One region of the Desulforamulus hydrothermalis Lam5 genome, then DNA from elsewhere that is predicted to be linked to it. Evidence: riboswitches for the same ligand, from Rfam matches in the RefSeq annotation. Region 1 holds a riboswitch; each other region holds the start of a gene.
The links. Region 1 has a riboswitch for cyclic di-AMP ahead of eam (glutamate 2,3-aminomutase). Riboswitches for the same ligand answer to the same signal wherever they lie in the genome.
Positions count from the first base shown of each region.

Region 2: it holds a riboswitch for cyclic di-AMP, as region 1 does, so the genes downstream of both, DESHY_RS05885 (cell wall hydrolase) here and eam (glutamate 2,3-aminomutase) in region 1, are expected to answer to the same signal.
Region 3: it holds a riboswitch for cyclic di-AMP, as region 1 does, so the genes downstream of both, DESHY_RS08840 (CAP domain-containing protein) here and eam (glutamate 2,3-aminomutase) in region 1, are expected to answer to the same signal.
Region 4: it holds a riboswitch for cyclic di-AMP, as region 1 does, so the genes downstream of both, DESHY_RS05845 (C40 family peptidase) here and eam (glutamate 2,3-aminomutase) in region 1, are expected to answer to the same signal.

Region 1 covers NZ_CAOS01000001.1:153,669-157,991, reverse strand. Annotated here, with positions in the region: gene DESHY_RS00850 (SIR2 family protein) at 1-353, opposite strand, end outside; gene DESHY_RS00845 (hypothetical protein) at 430-636, opposite strand; gene eam (glutamate 2,3-aminomutase) at 755-2,023, opposite strand; cyclic di-AMP (ydaO/yuaA leader) riboswitch at 2,030-2,166, opposite strand; gene DESHY_RS00835 (GntR family transcriptional regulator) at 2,335-2,946, opposite strand; gene DESHY_RS14170 (hypothetical protein) at 3,107-3,265, opposite strand; gene hydG ([FeFe] hydrogenase H-cluster radical SAM maturase HydG) at 3,340-4,323, opposite strand, start outside.
Region 2 covers NZ_CAOS01000008.1:132,618-136,940, forward strand. Annotated here, with positions in the region: tRNA gene DESHY_RS05875 (tRNA-Arg) at 233-307, opposite strand; gene DESHY_RS05880 (L-lactate dehydrogenase) at 528-1,478, opposite strand; cyclic di-AMP (ydaO/yuaA leader) riboswitch at 1,600-1,759, shown strand; gene DESHY_RS05885 (cell wall hydrolase) at 1,764-2,594, shown strand; gene DESHY_RS05890 (endonuclease/exonuclease/phosphatase family protein) at 2,703-3,431, opposite strand; gene DESHY_RS05895 (hypothetical protein) at 3,548-3,868, opposite strand; gene DESHY_RS14215 (hypothetical protein) at 4,008-4,145, opposite strand; gene DESHY_RS14220 (hypothetical protein) at 4,193-4,323, opposite strand, start outside.
Region 3 covers NZ_CAOS01000011.1:131,669-135,991, reverse strand. Annotated here, with positions in the region: gene DESHY_RS08845 (DUF3794 and LysM peptidoglycan-binding domain-containing protein) at 1-1,480, opposite strand, end outside; gene DESHY_RS08840 (CAP domain-containing protein) at 1,658-2,629, opposite strand; cyclic di-AMP (ydaO/yuaA leader) riboswitch at 2,635-2,758, opposite strand; gene DESHY_RS08835 (Nal1-like putative serine protease) at 3,017-4,024, opposite strand; gene yabG (sporulation peptidase YabG) at 4,092-4,323, opposite strand, start outside.
Region 4 covers NZ_CAOS01000008.1:124,075-128,397, reverse strand. Annotated here, with positions in the region: gene DESHY_RS05855 (sodium-dependent transporter) at 1-964, shown strand, start outside; gene DESHY_RS05850 (zinc dependent phospholipase C family protein) at 993-1,694, opposite strand; cyclic di-AMP (ydaO/yuaA leader) riboswitch at 1,858-1,987, shown strand; gene DESHY_RS05845 (C40 family peptidase) at 1,987-2,643, shown strand; gene DESHY_RS05840 (S-layer homology domain-containing protein) at 2,705-3,853, opposite strand; gene DESHY_RS05835 (methyl-accepting chemotaxis protein) at 4,190-4,323, shown strand, end outside.

The sequences.
Region 1 (4,323 bases):
TTATCGAAGGTCAGCGCCATTAATAACAGGTACTCTTCATAGGCCAGCAATAAACTGTCTTGCTCCTCTCTGTCCTCCTCCATTTCAATGTTTAACAGGGTTAGAACTTCTTCCATATCCAGATTGGCCCGGTCAATTTGTTCCCGGTTAATGCCCCAAAATTTTTTAATAAAATTAAATATATGGCGGAAGTCTAATGCCTCATCAGCAAAATAACGGTCTTTAATTTTGTGAATATCAATAACACGCATGGCTTTCTGGAAAAAGTTTTTCGCCACCGGGCTGGTTTCTCTCAGATAAGAACCTGTATAGGCTGCTGCGGCCCCCGCCCCCAAAACATACACTTTGGTCACTGGATGCCTCCTTAAATCCAAACCGTCTTTTTTATTATGAACCGGAATAAAAAAAATAACCGGTCACAGTTTCCGGTTAAGAAATAAAAAACCTGATTATCTGAGCAGCTAAGAATACTCCGCCAAACACACAGATAGTTTGGGCAGTCCTCCTGGCAGCCGGCGTATCTTCATGCTCCAGCCACGCCAACACTTCTTCGGTTAAGGACACTTCCGGCTGAGTGACCTTTGAATCAGCGGCTGCAGGCTGATAAGCCACGGGCAATTGAGCTCCTTTTATCATATTCTAATCACTCCCGAACATTTGTTTTATTAATATGATTTTAATACCAAACAAATGTTCTTGTCAATTACATCTAAAAAATCCTGTCATAATTTAGTGACAGGATTTTTTAGATGGATTACTGTTTACACTTAACGTTGTAAGGGATAATTCGTTTTTCCCATGTGCGCAGGGTTACGTGCGTATTATGGTTTTCTACAATATACTGCGGTAATACCGGCGTCTTACCGTAACCGTTGGGAGCGTTGATAATATAAGTGGGAACCGCCAAACCGGAAGTATAACCCCGTAACTGCTCCATAATATTTATGCCGTCATTAACACCGGTGATAAAATGCCTGGTTCCCTTGACAGCCTTGGCGTGAAAAATATAATAGGGGCGCACCCTGATTTGCAACAGTTTATGGTTTAGCCGTTTCATTACATCCGGGTCATTGTTAATGTCTTTTAACAGGACGGCCTGGTTGCCTAATACTACCCCTGCTTTAATCAACATATCACAGGCTTTTTTGGCTTCAGGAGTAACTTCCAGGGGGTGATTAAACTGTGTGTTAATATAAATGGGCGGGTATTTTTCTAAGACGGCGCATAGTTCCGGGGTAATTCTTTGGGGCAGAGTAACCGGTGTACGGGTACCGATCCGCTTGATTTCAACATGGGGAATTTGATCTAATTGGCTTAACAACCAATCCAGTTGTTTATCTGATAACAGCAAAGCATCGCCGCCGGTAATTAATACATCTCTGATTTCTTTATTCTCCCGCACATATTGCAGGGCGGCTTCTAATATTTTACGTGGTTTGTGTAAATCAAGCTCACCGATATTGCGGCGGCGCTGGCAGTGCCGACAGTACATGGCACACTGGTTGGTAACATTAATAATTAAACGGTCTGGATAACGCCTGGTGACTGCCGGGGCAGGCGAGGTAAATTCTTCCCCCATAGGATCTTCCAGACCCGAACGATCTTGCACTTCCTCAATACTGGGTACAGCCTGCCGCCACACCGGTCCGTTTATACCACCGGCCATGGCCAAAGCCATATAGTAGGGTGAAACCGCCCACCTGTACTGACGCCCTACCCGTTGAACAGCTTGCAGTTCTGCAGCATCTAAATTAAGCAGTTGACTTATTACGGTGACGTCGCTGATGCGATTAGCCATTTGCCAGTGCCAGTCATGCCATTGGTCTTCAGTGGCCTGCAAAACCTGCAGCAGCTTGTGTTTTGCCTGTTGATATGCTTCCTGCACCTCAAAGCCACTGGGGATGTTAGCTTTGTTTTTTAAATAACCGTCAATACGAGATCTCAGTTCTTTTGCCCTTTGCAATGCAATAAGCCTTTTCTTGCTCTCCAGTTGCACTTCTTCCTGCCGTAAATTAACAGACACTTGCATCCTCCCTTTCTTTATAGCTTACGAAGTTAGCTGACGGGTTCGGGTCGAAAGGTTAAAACCCTACCTGCACACAAGCACAGGATTCACCCCATAAATGGTTCCTCCGCTCCCATCCCGGGATTAAGCTATTTTTTTCCAGGCAACGCCATTAAAAAAACAAGTTGCCTGTTCCATTATATCATAAAATGACTGTTACAACAATAAAAACGAGGGCTAATCATCCCCCGTTTCAGAATACGGCAAACCATGTCTGCCCTGCCGGCACAAAAATTCTTTATGTTTTTCATCCGGTGCGGTGGTCCTGGCTAAACCCGGATTAATCCCTGCCGGAGAGCAGGATCCAGGCGGCCATAAATGGTTAAAATATCACCCGCTTGAATGACGCTGTCTGGCTTGGGGTCCAAAATATCTTCCTGGCCCACACGCTGGATCGCCAGCACTTTTTGGTTGCATAATTTGCTTTGGGACAAAGTTTGTCCAACTAAAGGCGAATCCGGCACCACTTTCCAATCTTCTATTTTATACAACTTGGTTTCCAAAAGAAGTGTGTGTTCCATTAATTCTTCTGTCAACCGTGAGATTTCATGATTCAGTCGATCTCTTTCCTTGACCAGTTGGTGCAATCTCTCGTGAATACTAACCAATGCCTGCCGTTGATCAAAATCATCCAAATATTTTCCGGCCGCCGCCACTGACTTTACCACCACCCCTACGCCGGCAGCCACTTCAACAATTCCCGCTTCCTGCAAGAGAGTTAAAGCCCGCCGAATGGTTTCCGGCGATACGTTATATTTGCCTGCCAGGGTAGACCGACCAAAAATTTTATGTCCTTCCGGATATTCGCCCCGTACAATGCGGTCTGCCAAGTCTGCTGCAATGGTCAAATACCGCGCCACATGCACCTCGTTGTTTGACAAGAGAAAAACCCCCTGAAGTATTATGCTAAGTTAATATTATAACTTGCCCGCAAAAAATACAAAAGTGGGTAAATCACCCACTTTTCAGACTGTAGACAAAGGTTGTAAAACAAAGTAAGGTGATTTATGATCCCCTGTCGGCGACTTGTCGAAGCACCGGTTACAGCACTTGATGAGCGAAAGGAGCCATTGGGGTGGCGCCCACAGGACGTGGGCGCCAGCCGAACCGGGCCAGGAGGGCCCGTTTGAGGCGACCCCAATGGCCACCGTAGCGAATCATAGTGCTGTCGGTGCGTAGACCGGAGCCAAAGGGGATCATAAACCACCGCTAATATTTGTTGACACGCTGAAAAGTGGGTAAATCACCCACTTTTGTACGCACTTAGAAATTGCCTAGAAATACAGGTCTCTTTCCCCGGCTTCAATTTGTTTAAGACGTTCTTCTGTAATTTTTCTGATTTGCGGGTTGCTGATTTCGGCCAGGTGCCGGCGAATGGTTTCTTCTCCCACTGCCCTGGTCTCAGGCGAAGCATAGTCAAGCAGGTATTCTTTAAAGGTAAGGATAGCATTGGGCTGGCAAACGTTTTGAATTTCACCGCTTTTGGCCAGGGCCATGAACCTGTCGCCGGTGCGCCCTTTACGGTAGCAGGCTGTGCAGTAGCTGGGCAGCCAACCGGATTGGCAGACGCTGCGCAATACCTCATCCGGTGTACGGTGGTCATCCACGCTGAACTGCGGGGCATCTTGTTCGCCGCCGCACCGGCTGCCACCCTCAGCCAGGCATTGCTGACGCTGCAGTTCCCGTTTGTAGCCGCCTACGCCGGTACAGGAGCCGGCAGAAATTTGTGATATGCCGTAGTTCAACAACATATCACGATAAGCGGGCCGTTCCCGGGTGGAAATAATCATGCCGGTATAGGGAACTGCCAGGCGAATAATAGCTACCAGTTTCATAAACTGGTCGTCATTTACTAAATAGGGGAAGCTGTTGTAATCCACTCCCAGGGCCGGCCGTAAGCGCGGCACCGAAATGGTATGCGGACCTACACCGAAACGTTCTTCCAAATGCAAAGCATGCATCAACAGACCCAAAACTTCAAATTTGTAATCGTACAGGCCAAACAGTACACCAAAGCCAACATCATCAATACCGGCCATCATAGCCCGGTCGTGGGCGGTGGTATGCCAATCATAATCAGCCTTGGGGCCGCTGGGGTGCATCTTTTGATAAGTGGCCCGGTGATAGGTTTCCTGGAATAAGATATAAGTACCAATGCCGGCATCTTTCAGTTTCTTATAATCTTCAATAGTGGTGGCGGCAATATTGACGTTGCAGCGGCGGATGCTGCCATTGTCAAATTTAATACTGTAAATTGT
Region 2 (4,323 bases), on a different contig from region 1:
AACTTAATACTTGTATTGTAATTCATTAGTTATTTAGTGTCAAACAGTGGACATTTGATTGTCGAAAATAAACATTTGGCGGCGGTCTTTTTTGTCTAAACGGCCTGCCCAACTTGTGTAATGTTAAATTTTCAGCCATATTTACATGGCCTCATGTTTATGCCGCCGGAAACATACAAAACCCTGCCCACCTGAATATTTCAGGGTGCAGGGTTGTGGCAAAGGGTTTAACTGGTGCGCCCGACAGGAATCGAACCTGTGCACCCGGCTCCGGAGGCCGGCGCTCTATCCCCTGAGCTACGGGCGCTTGTTGCTTTACGCTATTATATTATAGCAGTATTTTAGATTTTTGCAAGGGTTATCTGAGCAGGTTCCTTGAGCGAACTTTTATATAATAGCACTGATCAGCCAAAAAATCAAGGCGACCGTCGCAAATTTCTCTGCCAATTGCTGCCCGGCTGCATTAATTAACTGAAATAAGTATGGCCGGTACACCGGCCCGCTGAAAAAGCACCGGTGTATTTTTTTTACTGAAATCCTGCTTGCCGGACAGCCTGCTTTAGCACCTGGGCCGAATTGCGCAAGCCTTCTTCTTCTTCCACCGATAAAGGAACAGTCAATACTTTATCCCGGCCATTGCCGTTAACTATGCAGGGAAGACTCAGGCACACATCATTGATCCCATAAAGGCCGTTGATCAACCCAGATACAGTCAGGATAGAATTTTCATCCCGCAAAATTGCCTCACAAATTCTCTTAATTGACAGGGCAATGGCATAGTAGGTGGCACCCTTGCGCTGAATAATTTCATAAGCCGCCGTCCTTACCCGTCGGGCAATTTCCTGCCTGTCTACCGGTGCCAGACCCAATAACGGGGTAAACTGTGACAAACCCATCCCGGCAATGCTGGCCGTACTCCACAATGCTACCTCTGAATCACCGTGTTCCCCGATAATATAAGCATGAATATTGCGCGGGTCCACCCCGCAATAGGATGATAATTCGTCCTTAAAGCGAGAGGTATCCAACACCGTACCCGAACCAAACACCCGGTTGGCAGGCAGCCCGGTAATTTTCAAGGCCACATATGTTAAAACGTCCACCGGGTTGGATACCATTAAATAAACGGCATCCGGGCAATGCTTTACCAGCCTGGGCATACTGTCTTTTAAAATAGCCACATTCTTGTGCAATAAATCCAGCCTGGTTTCGCCGGGCTTTTGGTTAGCCCCGGCGGTAAATATAACGATTTGGGAATCTTTGACATCTTCGTATGTACCGGCATAGATGTTAAGCGGCTTGATAAAGGCGGCCGCATCTCCCAAATCCATGGCTTCGCCTTCTGCCTTCTTGTGGTCAATATCTACCAGCACCAGGTCACTGGCCAAGCCGCCGGCCATAATGGCAAAGGCGGTAGAAGCACCTACCATGCCTGTACCGACAATTGTGATTTTTACCCCTGACCTCTGCACTAAAATTTATCCCCCTTCATTTTATAAATCAAGCTTAGTATTTCCGTCGTGTTCGATACTATAACTAACATTTTTCCAATTTTTATAGGTGGACGAATTATTGGAAACCCTGTACAATATTGCATAAGTTTAAAAAAGGCCGAATCTCCGGCAGAACCGGAGTACGGGGGACTATCCTTCCCGGGGTGAATCAGCTCTCTTAAAGCAAGGCAAGCGGACAGAGAGCGGTAGGGTACCCTTCAACCCGAACCCGTCAACTAACCTCGAAGGCCAAAAGGAGGGTAATACTATATGAATATGTCTGTCAGGTTGCGGCAGACCGTTGTCTTGTTGTGTTTTCTAGGGGTGCTGCTGTGGGCCACAGCTTCTTGGGCGTACAATTACACAGTGGCAGCGGGCGATTCACTTTATTTAATCAGTCAAAAAACCGGTATTCCTGTCAGTAAGATTAGAGCAGCCAATAATCTTACCGGCGATCTGATTTTCCCGGGGCAGGTATTAAGCCTGCCGGAAGTTAAACCTGCTGTGGCAGCTTTGCCGCCGGCCAAGTCGCCGTCAACTGCCTATACCGTAAAACCTGGCGACAGCCTGTATTTGATTGCCCAAAAATATAATACCCGGGTCGAAGCATTAATGCTTGCCAACAGTCTCAGCGGCACCTTAATTTACCCCGGCCAGCAGCTGATTCTGCCCGTTACGGCTTCCCGCAGCGCTGCCACCATGGCTGTTGAAGTGAGCCGCAGTGCCAAGCGGCCGGTTATTCCTTACACCGATGAAGATTTGGATTTGCTGGCACGTTTGGTGCAAGCGGAGGCAGGCGGCGAACCCCTGGAAGCCCAAATCGGGGTAGCTGCGGTGGTAATTAACCGGGTGCAAAGTGATCTTTTTCCGGATACCATTCAGGAAGTTATTTACGCCCCCAACCAGTTTGCACCTGTCCGCAACGGTTGGATTAACCGCCCGGCCGGCCAATCAGCCATTCAGGCAGCCACAGCCGCTTTGTATGGCAACGACCCCACCGGCGGAGCTTTATACTTCTTTGATCACTCTACACGCAACTCATTCCTGCGTTCCCTGCCGGTTTCCGCCACCTACGGCCAAATGATTTATGCCAAGCGTTAACAGGGGATGACAGCCAACTAACAGCAACCCCGTACCACTTTATGGGTGGTACGGGGTTGCTGTTTTGGCAATTTAATCTACCGGCTAAGGCCGGATGACAGTAAGGGGTTATAAAAACTTAACCGGTGTCGGCTGCACACTTTCCGGGCCTAACTGCAAATCCACCGCCAGGGGCAGGTGGTCGGAAGCGTTGGCCTGCATAGGGAAACTTGCCAACACCTGCCACGCCGGCGATATAAACACATAATCTATTCTTTCAGTGGGTTGGCCGGCCGGGTAGGTAGCCGCATCTTCCCCGCTGTCCGCAGCTGCATCCCGCAGCACAGAAGTTATCAGGCGGTACACCGGCGAGTCCGGCCGGTCGTTAAAATCTCCCACCAAAATTACCGGCCGGTTTGTGCGTGTGACAATACGCAGTATTTCCTCGGCCTGCTGTAATCTTTCTTGCTGGTTAAGCCCCAAATGGGTGCAAAAAAAACTTACCGTACCGGCGGGCAGGGCAATTTCCGTTTCTAACAAGCCCCTTTGTTCCCCCTGGCTGGGCAGCAAATATTGTCGGTAGCTGACAATTGGCCAGCCGCATAACACGGCATTGCCATACTGGGCTGCCCCCCAGGTCAAATTGGGGGCAAAGACCCAGCTTTTTCTTAGCCAACGCCCTAAAATTTTAGCCTGGTGCTGAAAAAAACTGCGCGGCATGTGCTTATCAACTTCCTGCAGCCCTATTAGCTGAGCTTTGCCGGCACCAAGCACCTGGGCCACCCGGTTTAAATCAACCCTGTGATCCAGTCCCCGGGCATGACGAATATTGTAACTGACCACCCGGATTGTTAGCAAAGCCTTTCCCTCACTTCAGCCACCTGCCGGCCGCGGCACTTTGCCTATGTTTTGCCTGACCAGCCAGGTTTGCTTGCTGATTTTATGATTATGCTATGCTGCCGGCGGCCTTGCTGCTACCTTTCCGTTGCCTGCGCATCGCCTCCGGCGTGCCGGTTGAACTGCTGGGCCCAATCATTATAGGCAGCAAGAAGTTCCATCACCTCTTGGCAAACCGCTTTTTCCGGCGCCAGCAAACGGGTAGCAAACCCCAGGCCGGATACAAAGCCGGCCAGCATACCTCTGTGAAAATCCGGTCCATGCCGGTGCTCGGCTGCTTCCTGCCTGGTTTGTCTGGCACAATCCTGCAACTCATTTATTTTTCGCTGCAGTGCAGCCAGCAAATACCTTTCTCTGTCCTCTTGCGGCATTGCCAGTAATTCCTGCCGGCTCAACACATTAACACACTCCCTTGGATGTAGTTTTTTACATCCATTATAACAGAACTTAAAAATAAAAAATTTGGGATGGTATCCCAAATTTCAGCTGATAAAGGCCACCCTGCAAGGTATTTTCGCCCCGTCCCCGGCAGCCCCTTCATACATTTTTAATTTTGCGCAAAGCGGCATACATTTTATAGGCGCAACCCGGTTTTAGCTTCTTTTCCCCATCGCCAATGCGAATAAGCTGAACCTTGCCGTTGACAATTTTAATCTTGCCAATCAGTTTAGACATATGCATCCCTCCCGGTTTAGTGAAAAAGACAACTATCTCAAAGTCGGTTATGCCCCTTTGATTTGACGCAGTGCTGCATACATCTTGTATGCACTGCCCGGTTGAAGTTTCTTTTCCCCCTCGCCAAGCCGGATTAATTGTACTTTGCCGTTCACAATTTTAATTTTGCCGATCAGTT
Region 3 (4,323 bases), on a different contig from region 1:
CGCATACTTCAGGCGCCGCAGTGGGTGTCGGTGTGGGTGTGGGGGTAGGTCTGGGGCGAAAGCCGGTAACTACTTCCCGTTCCACCGTTTCGGTAACCCGGGCGCACACATTAAGCACGGCTTCCAGCACCAGGTCGCAGCCATCCGTCTTGGCATTGGCCCATTCCACTTCCACGTCAATGTCCACATCGTTGTCCGGGCGGGCGCCGGGCACATCGATAAAGGTCTTAAAGGCCACTTTTCGATGGATCATATGAACTGACTGGTCAGCTTTCATGGCCGTATACAGCACCTGAAACTCGACGGTCCCTTTTACCAGTACCTTATCCCGGATTACATCGGTATCTTTAATAACTACATCGCCGGCAGTAACTTCTTTTATTTTGTCAATGGCAGGCTTTTCTGACGGCGGCTCCTGGGCATCCCGCACCACCACCTGCTTGCAGCCTTCGCCCACCAGGCTCTTCATATCCAGGGTGACGGTATCCACATCAGCATCCTCAATATCAGTAATCACATCTACTTCCCGGTCTTCGGTCACCCTGGCCCGCAGGCGCAATACGATGGTGGGAGACAGCTTGCAGGCATTGGTTTCCGCCACTTCCACATCGCAGGATTCCACCATGGCATCCACCTGAACATTCATTCCCTGCTCAGCGCCTACCACTTCAATAAAGGTGTTAAACTTAAAAGTTTCATGCAGTGTGTGAACCGATTGATCTTCCTTCATGGCTGTGTAAATGCATTCCAGATCAACTTCGCCCTCGATCAGCACCTTGTTTTTAATAATTTTGGTGTCGGTAATCTCCACATCACACATGCATTTGATAAATTTTTCTACATCCGGTTTGCCGTCGGGCACCTCAAACTCGTCATCAATAAGTACTTGCTTGGTACCGGTGCCAACGGTGTGCTGCAGGTTCATCCGTTCGGTTTCGCAATTATATCCCTGGGGACACTCGGTGAGAACATTGACATCCCGGGTTTCCGTAACCCTGGCGGTTACTTTTAAAACTGCCGCCACATCCCAGTCTTCGGCGCACTTTGCATCTCTGGTCAGGCTCACATCCTCTACCACGATGTCAACTTCCACATTCATGCCCGGCCGGGCTCCTTCAACTTCGATAAAGTCGGTAAAATCCAACTCTGCATGGAAGGTGTGCACCGCCTGATCCACTTTAAAGGCAGTATACATAACTTCCAGCTTCAGGGTTCCTTCTACAATGACCTTGTTGGGAATGATTTCTACCTTGCGCAGCTTGGTGGAGGTGTCTGTGGACAGTATTTCTTCCACTTCCGGCTTTGCCTGGGGCACAGAAATTGTGCCACGAACGATGGTCTGCTCTGTATTTTCACCCACTACCTCTTCCAAACTAAATCTTTCTGTTTCCAGTGCGGCGTTGTTGTTATTGTTGTTATTATTGTTATCGTTATCAAGGGAACGGCGGAATTTTGGCTTGGGCCCTTTCTTCGTGGCCATTAATCGAGCCTCCTTTCAAGATATCTCCTTATATATATATATTGGATTGTCTGGAGAAATGTGCTGAAAATGTGGTCAATCCTTAAGAAAAAGCAAAAAAACAGGAGGAAATTTTTCCTCCTGTTTCCTTTTTATGGCTGTTTGTTTGTACAGGCTGCAGGTTTGTCCCGGCTGTAATCAACGCCGGGCAAATTCCTGCACCCAGATATAACCGTAACCGGTATAACTCTGGTAGACACCTACGCCAATCTCATTGTAGTTGCTGTTCAGAATGTTGGCCCGGTGGCCGGGGCTGTTCATCCAATCCTGCATCACCTGGGCGGCCGTTCTCTGGCCCATGGCAATGTTTTCGCCGGCAGCGGTATAATGAATGCCGTACTTCTTCATCATGTCAAAGGGAGATCCGTAAGTGGGAGATGTATGGGAGAAGTATTTGTTTTTATACATATCCTGGGCCTTTAACATAGCCACTTCGGTAAGGTCCTGTTTAGCCTGCAGGGGCTGCAAGCCGTACTTAGCCCGTTCGCTGTTTACCAGTTCCACCACCTGCTGCTGCAGTTCATTCATAAAGGAGGCATTTGCTTGGGGCTGTTCGGCAGGCTGCTGCCGGGGCTGCTCTTGCGGCTGTTGAGGCTGTTGCGGTGTTTCTGCCGGAGTGGGTGAAGGCATAGACGGCTGCCGGTTTTGCTCCTCCGGTGCTTTGGCCAGCAGCTGCACACATAGCTGGCCGGCCTCGGTGTCGGCAATTACCAAACCGATGCGGTTATATTTGTTATTTAAAACAGAGCGGCTGCCATAGTATTTTAACTGCTTATCAACCATTTCTTTAACATTGCTGCCCCGTACAACGGTCTGTCCCAGCAGGGTGTAGCCGCCTTTTTTAGCTTGCTGCAGCAACATAGAGGAACCGGGAATTTTCCCTGTTTGCTGGTAATAATCCAGGTTATTGGCAGCTTGCACAGATAATTGGTAATCATATACAAGGGGCGCCAGTCCGGCCTTAATCCTTGCCTGGTTAACCAGTTCCACCATATCCTGGTCATCGCCGGCAGCTGCTAAAGCTGCCTGCGGAGCAGCAAAAGGTAACAACAGGGTCAATAACAACATAGAAACTAAAAATACGGACATCTTTTTAAGTCGGTACTGCATTGGTTGTCTCCTTTCCTTGTTGCCTCCGGAGTTAGCTGACGGGTTCGGGCAAGGAAATCCCTACCTGGCAAGCAGGATTCACCCCCAAATTGGTTCCTCCGTACCGTATGGATTCGGCATTTTTTGTGTTTTCTGGCATAACCGGCTATGCCTGTCCTAAATATACAAAAAAATGTCTGTTATTACAAAAGCCGTAATACCTGACATTTATTGAATAAAATAACTGATTAAGTGAAGAATGGTTTTGCCGGCTAATGTCTTACATTTTTTTATGGATACCAGCTATTGCCAGAAATTTGTTGTGGTTGCCCAACGGTAATTGATGCACCCCTGCCGGTCACTTGGCGGGGGTGCATCAATTACCCCAGGATTATCAACCGCACTGCCTTAAAACTCGACATTTAATTGATCCAGCACGTTTTGAATATGGTTGCACACCGTCACCTTATCCGAACCGGCAAACAGCAACCCCACCGCCCGGTTTTCTTGATTAAGCACCAGGGAACCGCTGTCGCCCCCCTGGGATTTCATATCTGTAACCACCTGGTCGGCAAAATAAGCGGTGTTCTCATCATCCAGCTTTACTTCCATGGTTGCTCCCACCGCCGTCACGGTTCCCCGGGTAATCCCGGTGGTGCGGCCGCTTTTAACCACCTGCATGCCTGGTTTGGCCCGCTCCACTCCCTGCACTTTGCCAATGCCCAAAATATCATCCGTTATCAACTCGGGCCGGACGGGGCGCGCCACCGCGCAATCCACTATGTTAGGCGTGCCGCCCCGTTTGATAAATCTCAGGTCGTAATTGGGCCGGACGGTATGCACAAAAATATTTAAAAACCGGGCTGCACCGTTGGCCACCGGGCAGGTGGCGGGGGCTTCTCCCTTTTGTAGCGGAATGTAGCGTAACAGGGTCGCAATCCGGTCTTCCCGGGTACCGCCGTCATACTCTCCCGGCTGCAGAATGGGGTCGCCGATGGCGGCACGGCCGTCCTTACCGTTGGTAGCGTTGGCCAGGATATGATTATTGGATAAAATGAGCCGCTCACCGGTTTGGCGATCCCGCACCACCGCCCCAAAGGTTCCCGCTGTTACGCGGTAATGGCCAATGCTGAGACCCGGCTGGGCCGGCCTGACGTGTTTGGTTCTTTCTTCATCCAGCAGGCGTACCTCGCCCACCTCGATTACATCAGTGGTCAAACCGTTAATCTGATAGGGTACCAGATGTTCCCGGCTCAGGTTTTGCGGCTCTTCTTTCTTTTTGACAAAAATAATGATGGCCGGCTGTTCGGTGCGCTGCATATCTACATATTTATGGCCCACACCTACCCCTACCACGTTTTTCATACCCAGCAAACGCCACCGGGCCTTTTCCAGTGTTTTAAAAAACTTATCCATAAAGGAAACCCCTCCCTAAAATGTCCTAAATCATCATATGCGGGTTCTTAGGAAGGGGTACTGCCGTTTAAAATTCTGTTCGGGGCACACCCAGGCGGTGCTTGCCCCGGGTTTCAATGCCGCCAATGCCGTCAAAGCCGGTAATGGTGCTTTTGATAATGTCCCGGATGGCAATGGGGTCGTGGATGGAGGTGTAAGAAATTTTTTCTACCACAAATACCGGGTCAAAAGCATGAATTAAAACTCTTTTGGGCGAACTGGCAAAATTGGCCCCGGCGCTCAAAATGGCCTCATAGCAT
Region 4 (4,323 bases), on a different contig from region 1:
AGTATCGGAGCAAATTTTCAGCGATTTTATCAGCGGTCTTTGGGCACCCCTCATCTGGCAGTGGATTGTGCTGCTGGTTACCGGCACCGTTATCCTGGCCGGTGTACAGAACGGCATTGAACGCATGACCAAAACCCTGCTGCCGATTCTTTTCGGCCTATTAATCGTATGCGTTGTCAGGGCCCTTACATTGCCCGGCGCCGAGGCAGGTTTGGCCTTTTTGTTCCGGCCTGATTTTTCTAAAATAACCGGCGCCACAGTATTAACAGCCATGGGCCTGGCCTTTTTTAAACTGTCCGTCGGCATGGGCGCCATGACCACCTACGGCAGTTATATCGGGCGTGAGGAAAGCCTTCTGGGTACCGGCGTTAAGGTGGTGCTGGCAGACACCCTGGTTTCCCTGCTGGCAGGCATGGCTGTTTTTCCGGCGGTGTTTGCTTTTGGCTTCAGCCCCGATAAAGGGCCTTCCCTGCTGTTTATCACCATCCCGATGGTGTTTAATGCCATGCCCTGGGGAAATATTTTTCTTGCTGTTTTCTTTGTGCTGGCTTCCATTGCCGCTACCGGCGCAATGATTTCCTTGTTTAATGTACCGGTGGCCTACCTGACCGAAGAAAGGGGCTGGTCCAGAGCGGCAGCCACCCTGGCCACCGCCCTGGCCATGGCGTTGGCAGGCAGTACTGCCACTCTTTCAAACAGCTTGCTGGCTGACTTTAAACTCTTTGGGCTGACCATGTTTGACTTGTTTGCTTTTGCCACAGATAATCTTTTAATGCCTTTAACCGGTGTAGCCCTGGCTGTCTTTGCCGGCTGGTGGCTGGGCCGCTGGGAAGTAACGGATGAACTTTCCAACGGCGGCAGTTTAAACAATAAAGGGGCAGCCCGCTGTTATTTGCTGGCTGTCAAGTACGTGGCACCTGTTGCCATAATTATTGTATTATTAAACGGTTTGGGATTAATTTAGTTTATTAAAGGAGCCGTCTCGCCGGCTGTTACCGGGGAGATGACTCCTTTATTTTTTGCAGAAAAAAGTGCCAGAAACCGGCTGTGGTTTGCTGGGCTCTTGTTAACATAATGCCGCATACTTGAGCCACGGCCGGGCTGTGGTCCTGCCCTACTTCCGGCAGGTAAGATGCCGCCACCAGGGCGTTTTGTTTCACCCACCGGCTGGCACAATCCCCCAGGTTGTAAAGACCCCCCTGATTAACGGCAAAATCCTCATAATGATTCCTGGCCCAATCTTCAAAATACTTGTGACCGCTGAAGACCAAACCGCCGGCATGGTGGGGTACACACAGGTCTTGCAGGATGTGAGTGGCAGCACCCAGGTAAAAGAAAGCTTTTTCCCGGCTGCCCCGGCGCCAATGTTTAAGTGCCAGGTTAAAATAATAGTGACATTCGGCAGGGGCAGCCGGCCCATGCCACAAACCGCTGTCCTCTCGACAATTGTAATAGTGGCTGATATTTCTAAAACCCATGTCACTCCAGGAAGAACCATGGTTTAAGATGTCTAAATAAGAAGCGAATAACAAGGCTTCGCTGCGCAGCCCATCTTGCCTTAGAATTTGACCGGCCTGCCGGTTGCAAAAATGATGGGTATTTTTCAAGCGGCGCCTTTGCACAATTACATGCAAAGGTGAGGTCAGGGCCAAAACTGCCTTGGCACAATGCCAGGTGACCTGGGGTAGGGTCATGAGGCTTCTCCTTCTAACATAACTTAATTAAAGCAATAACACCAAAATTATTGCCAAAATTAAGGTGAATTATGAAAATTATCCGCAGCTTTAGCATTAAAAGATTTAAAAAGCAGGAAAATGGAAACTTTCGGCGAAATTGGTAATAGACTAAATTACCAGTTAAATAAAAACGCCTAATTTCTTGTGAAAACGGGGGAACCGATCTTTTGGGGTGAACTACCGTCAGGCAGCGGGCTAACTTTCAGTCCGAACCCGTCAGCTAACTCCGTAGGCGTAGAAAGTGGGGAAGGTGAAGTTGTCTTTTAGCAAAAGACTGGCAGTCCTGGCGGCAGCGGTTGGTCTGACCGCCGCTGTTTGGAGCGGAACTGCCGAGGGCGCTCAGGTGACGGTGAAGCAGGGCGATACCCTGTGGGCCATTGCACAGAGTAACGGCACTACGGTGGACAACATTAAAAAATTAAACAATTTAACCGGTGATGCTTTACAAATCGGTCAAGTATTAAACTTGCCTGACCAACCGTCGGGCCAGGCTGCCAGACCGGTAACAGCGAATGCCGCCAACGTATCCCGGGGTATGGCCGACAGGGCGCTGGCTGTGCTGGATTTTGCCAAACAGTATATTGGTGTCAGGTATCGTGCCGGCGGCGAAAGCCCGGCAGGTTTTGATTGCTCCGGTTATGTGCGGTATGTGTTTAAAAACTTTGGCATTGATCTGGTGCATACTGCTGCCGGGCAGTATCAGGCAGGCACAGCCATTGCAAAGGATGAACTGCGGCCCGGCGACTTGGTTTTCTTTCATACCGGCGGCCAGGGCATCAATCATTCGGGTATTTACCTGGGCAATAACGAATTTATTCATGCTTCCAGTTCCCGGGGTATTAAAATAGACTCTCTCCTTGACAGTTATTGGAGTGCCCGGTACCGGGGTGCCAGCAGAATTTTCTAAGACAAAAGGCTATAAGGCAATAGTCTGAGGGGCTGATCCTACCGGATCAGCCCCTAAATTCTTACCGGAGAGAAATATCAACAGTTGCTTTGGCAGCCTCGTCAGCGGAAGTTGTTTGTTCAGTGACAAAAGACCACTGTCCTTTGCCGATGCCCGGGAAAATGGCGGTGCCGTTTGCCTCCTGGAGAATACCGCCGGGCAGGGTAACGCAGTATTTGGCCTGGGCAGCCAGGACGCTGTTGTGATCCAGTATAACGGTCAGTTCATCGCCACGCTCATTTAAGACAACGGTATAAGATAGGTCGGCCTCAACCCATTTGTTATTCAGGTATTGAAAAATCTTGATGGTCCCGGTTAAATCCGTTATATCCCGGTCCTCTGCAAAGACCATGGGTTGGTTGAATTTAACGGTAAACCGGTTTGTATCCACCGTAACCTTTTGGTTGGGGGCAGGGTTTAAGGTTGCGATCCAGGTTTTTGCAGGGGGGGTTGCCGGGTTGCTGTCGGTTAAGTTAACAGAGTCCGTAAAGCGGCAGATCATTACGGCAAATTCGCCACGGGAGATAGGTTTTAAGGGATTAAGATAACCTTCCGGTGTACCCCTGATAATCCCCCGGTTATACATGGCTGCCAGATAAACCAATTCCTCCTTGCTCAACTGATTGATGTCTTTGGCAAAGGCAAGCAAATCCTGCACCGCCACACTTTTTTCGCCGGCAGCACGGCATAGCCACATGGCTACTTCCAGCCGGCTGGCTGGCTTGTTGCCATGCCAGGCTAAGAGTTCCCAGTCTGCGATAATGCCGGCATCATATGCCTGCAATGGTGCTGTGCCCATCCAATCCGGAAAAACTTTTGGCAAGAGACCGTTCTGATCGACAGAGGTGCCCTGGTGATCCACCACCCGCATAATCACGGCCAGGGCTTCATTTTTAGTAACCGGTTGTTGCGGTTTAAACATATTATCGGCGTAACCTTTCATAATTCCCTGGGACTGTATTTTGGCAATTTCTTGCCTGGCCCAGTGTTTTTGCGTATCGACAAAGCCATAGGCCAGGGGTATAGGCTGCTGTAATGTTTGTTTTTTGGCCAGTCCGGGCGGCAGGTGGTTTTCTTTAACCTTGGGACCGGCCCAGGCCCCGCCGGCTAACCAATTAGTAAGAACGGCAAAGGAAAATAAAGTAATCAGCAGTTTGTTCAGCTTTTTCATGGTCGATCTCCTTTCTTTTTAATGTACAGAAACAAACCATTAATTGGGGCGCCGGCCAATAATGGGTTTGTCTGTTATGTTTTTTATTACGAAGCGTCAGTTAAATTTAACGGGTATATGGCTAAAAAATTTGAATAACTGATTTTTTCGTTTTTTAAAGCATAAATTTAGTCAGCTAATTGACAATTGTGACAAAATATGTATTATTAGTACAATATATGTATTAATATTGCAATATTTATCAATAAGTGGCTTTTTTTAGGCAGCAACGGCTTAATTTGGGTAGTTTGCCGAATCAGCCCGGCAGAGTTGATGTAATCTTCAGGGGGGATTCCTATGGCCAGGAAGGATAACATTGTTTGCTGGGAAATTATGAAATGCCCGGAAGACAGAAAAAACCGGTGCCCTGCTTTTACAGAAAAAAGGGGCACGGAATGCTGGAAGGTTCCCAGAACCCTTTGCCGGGGCGA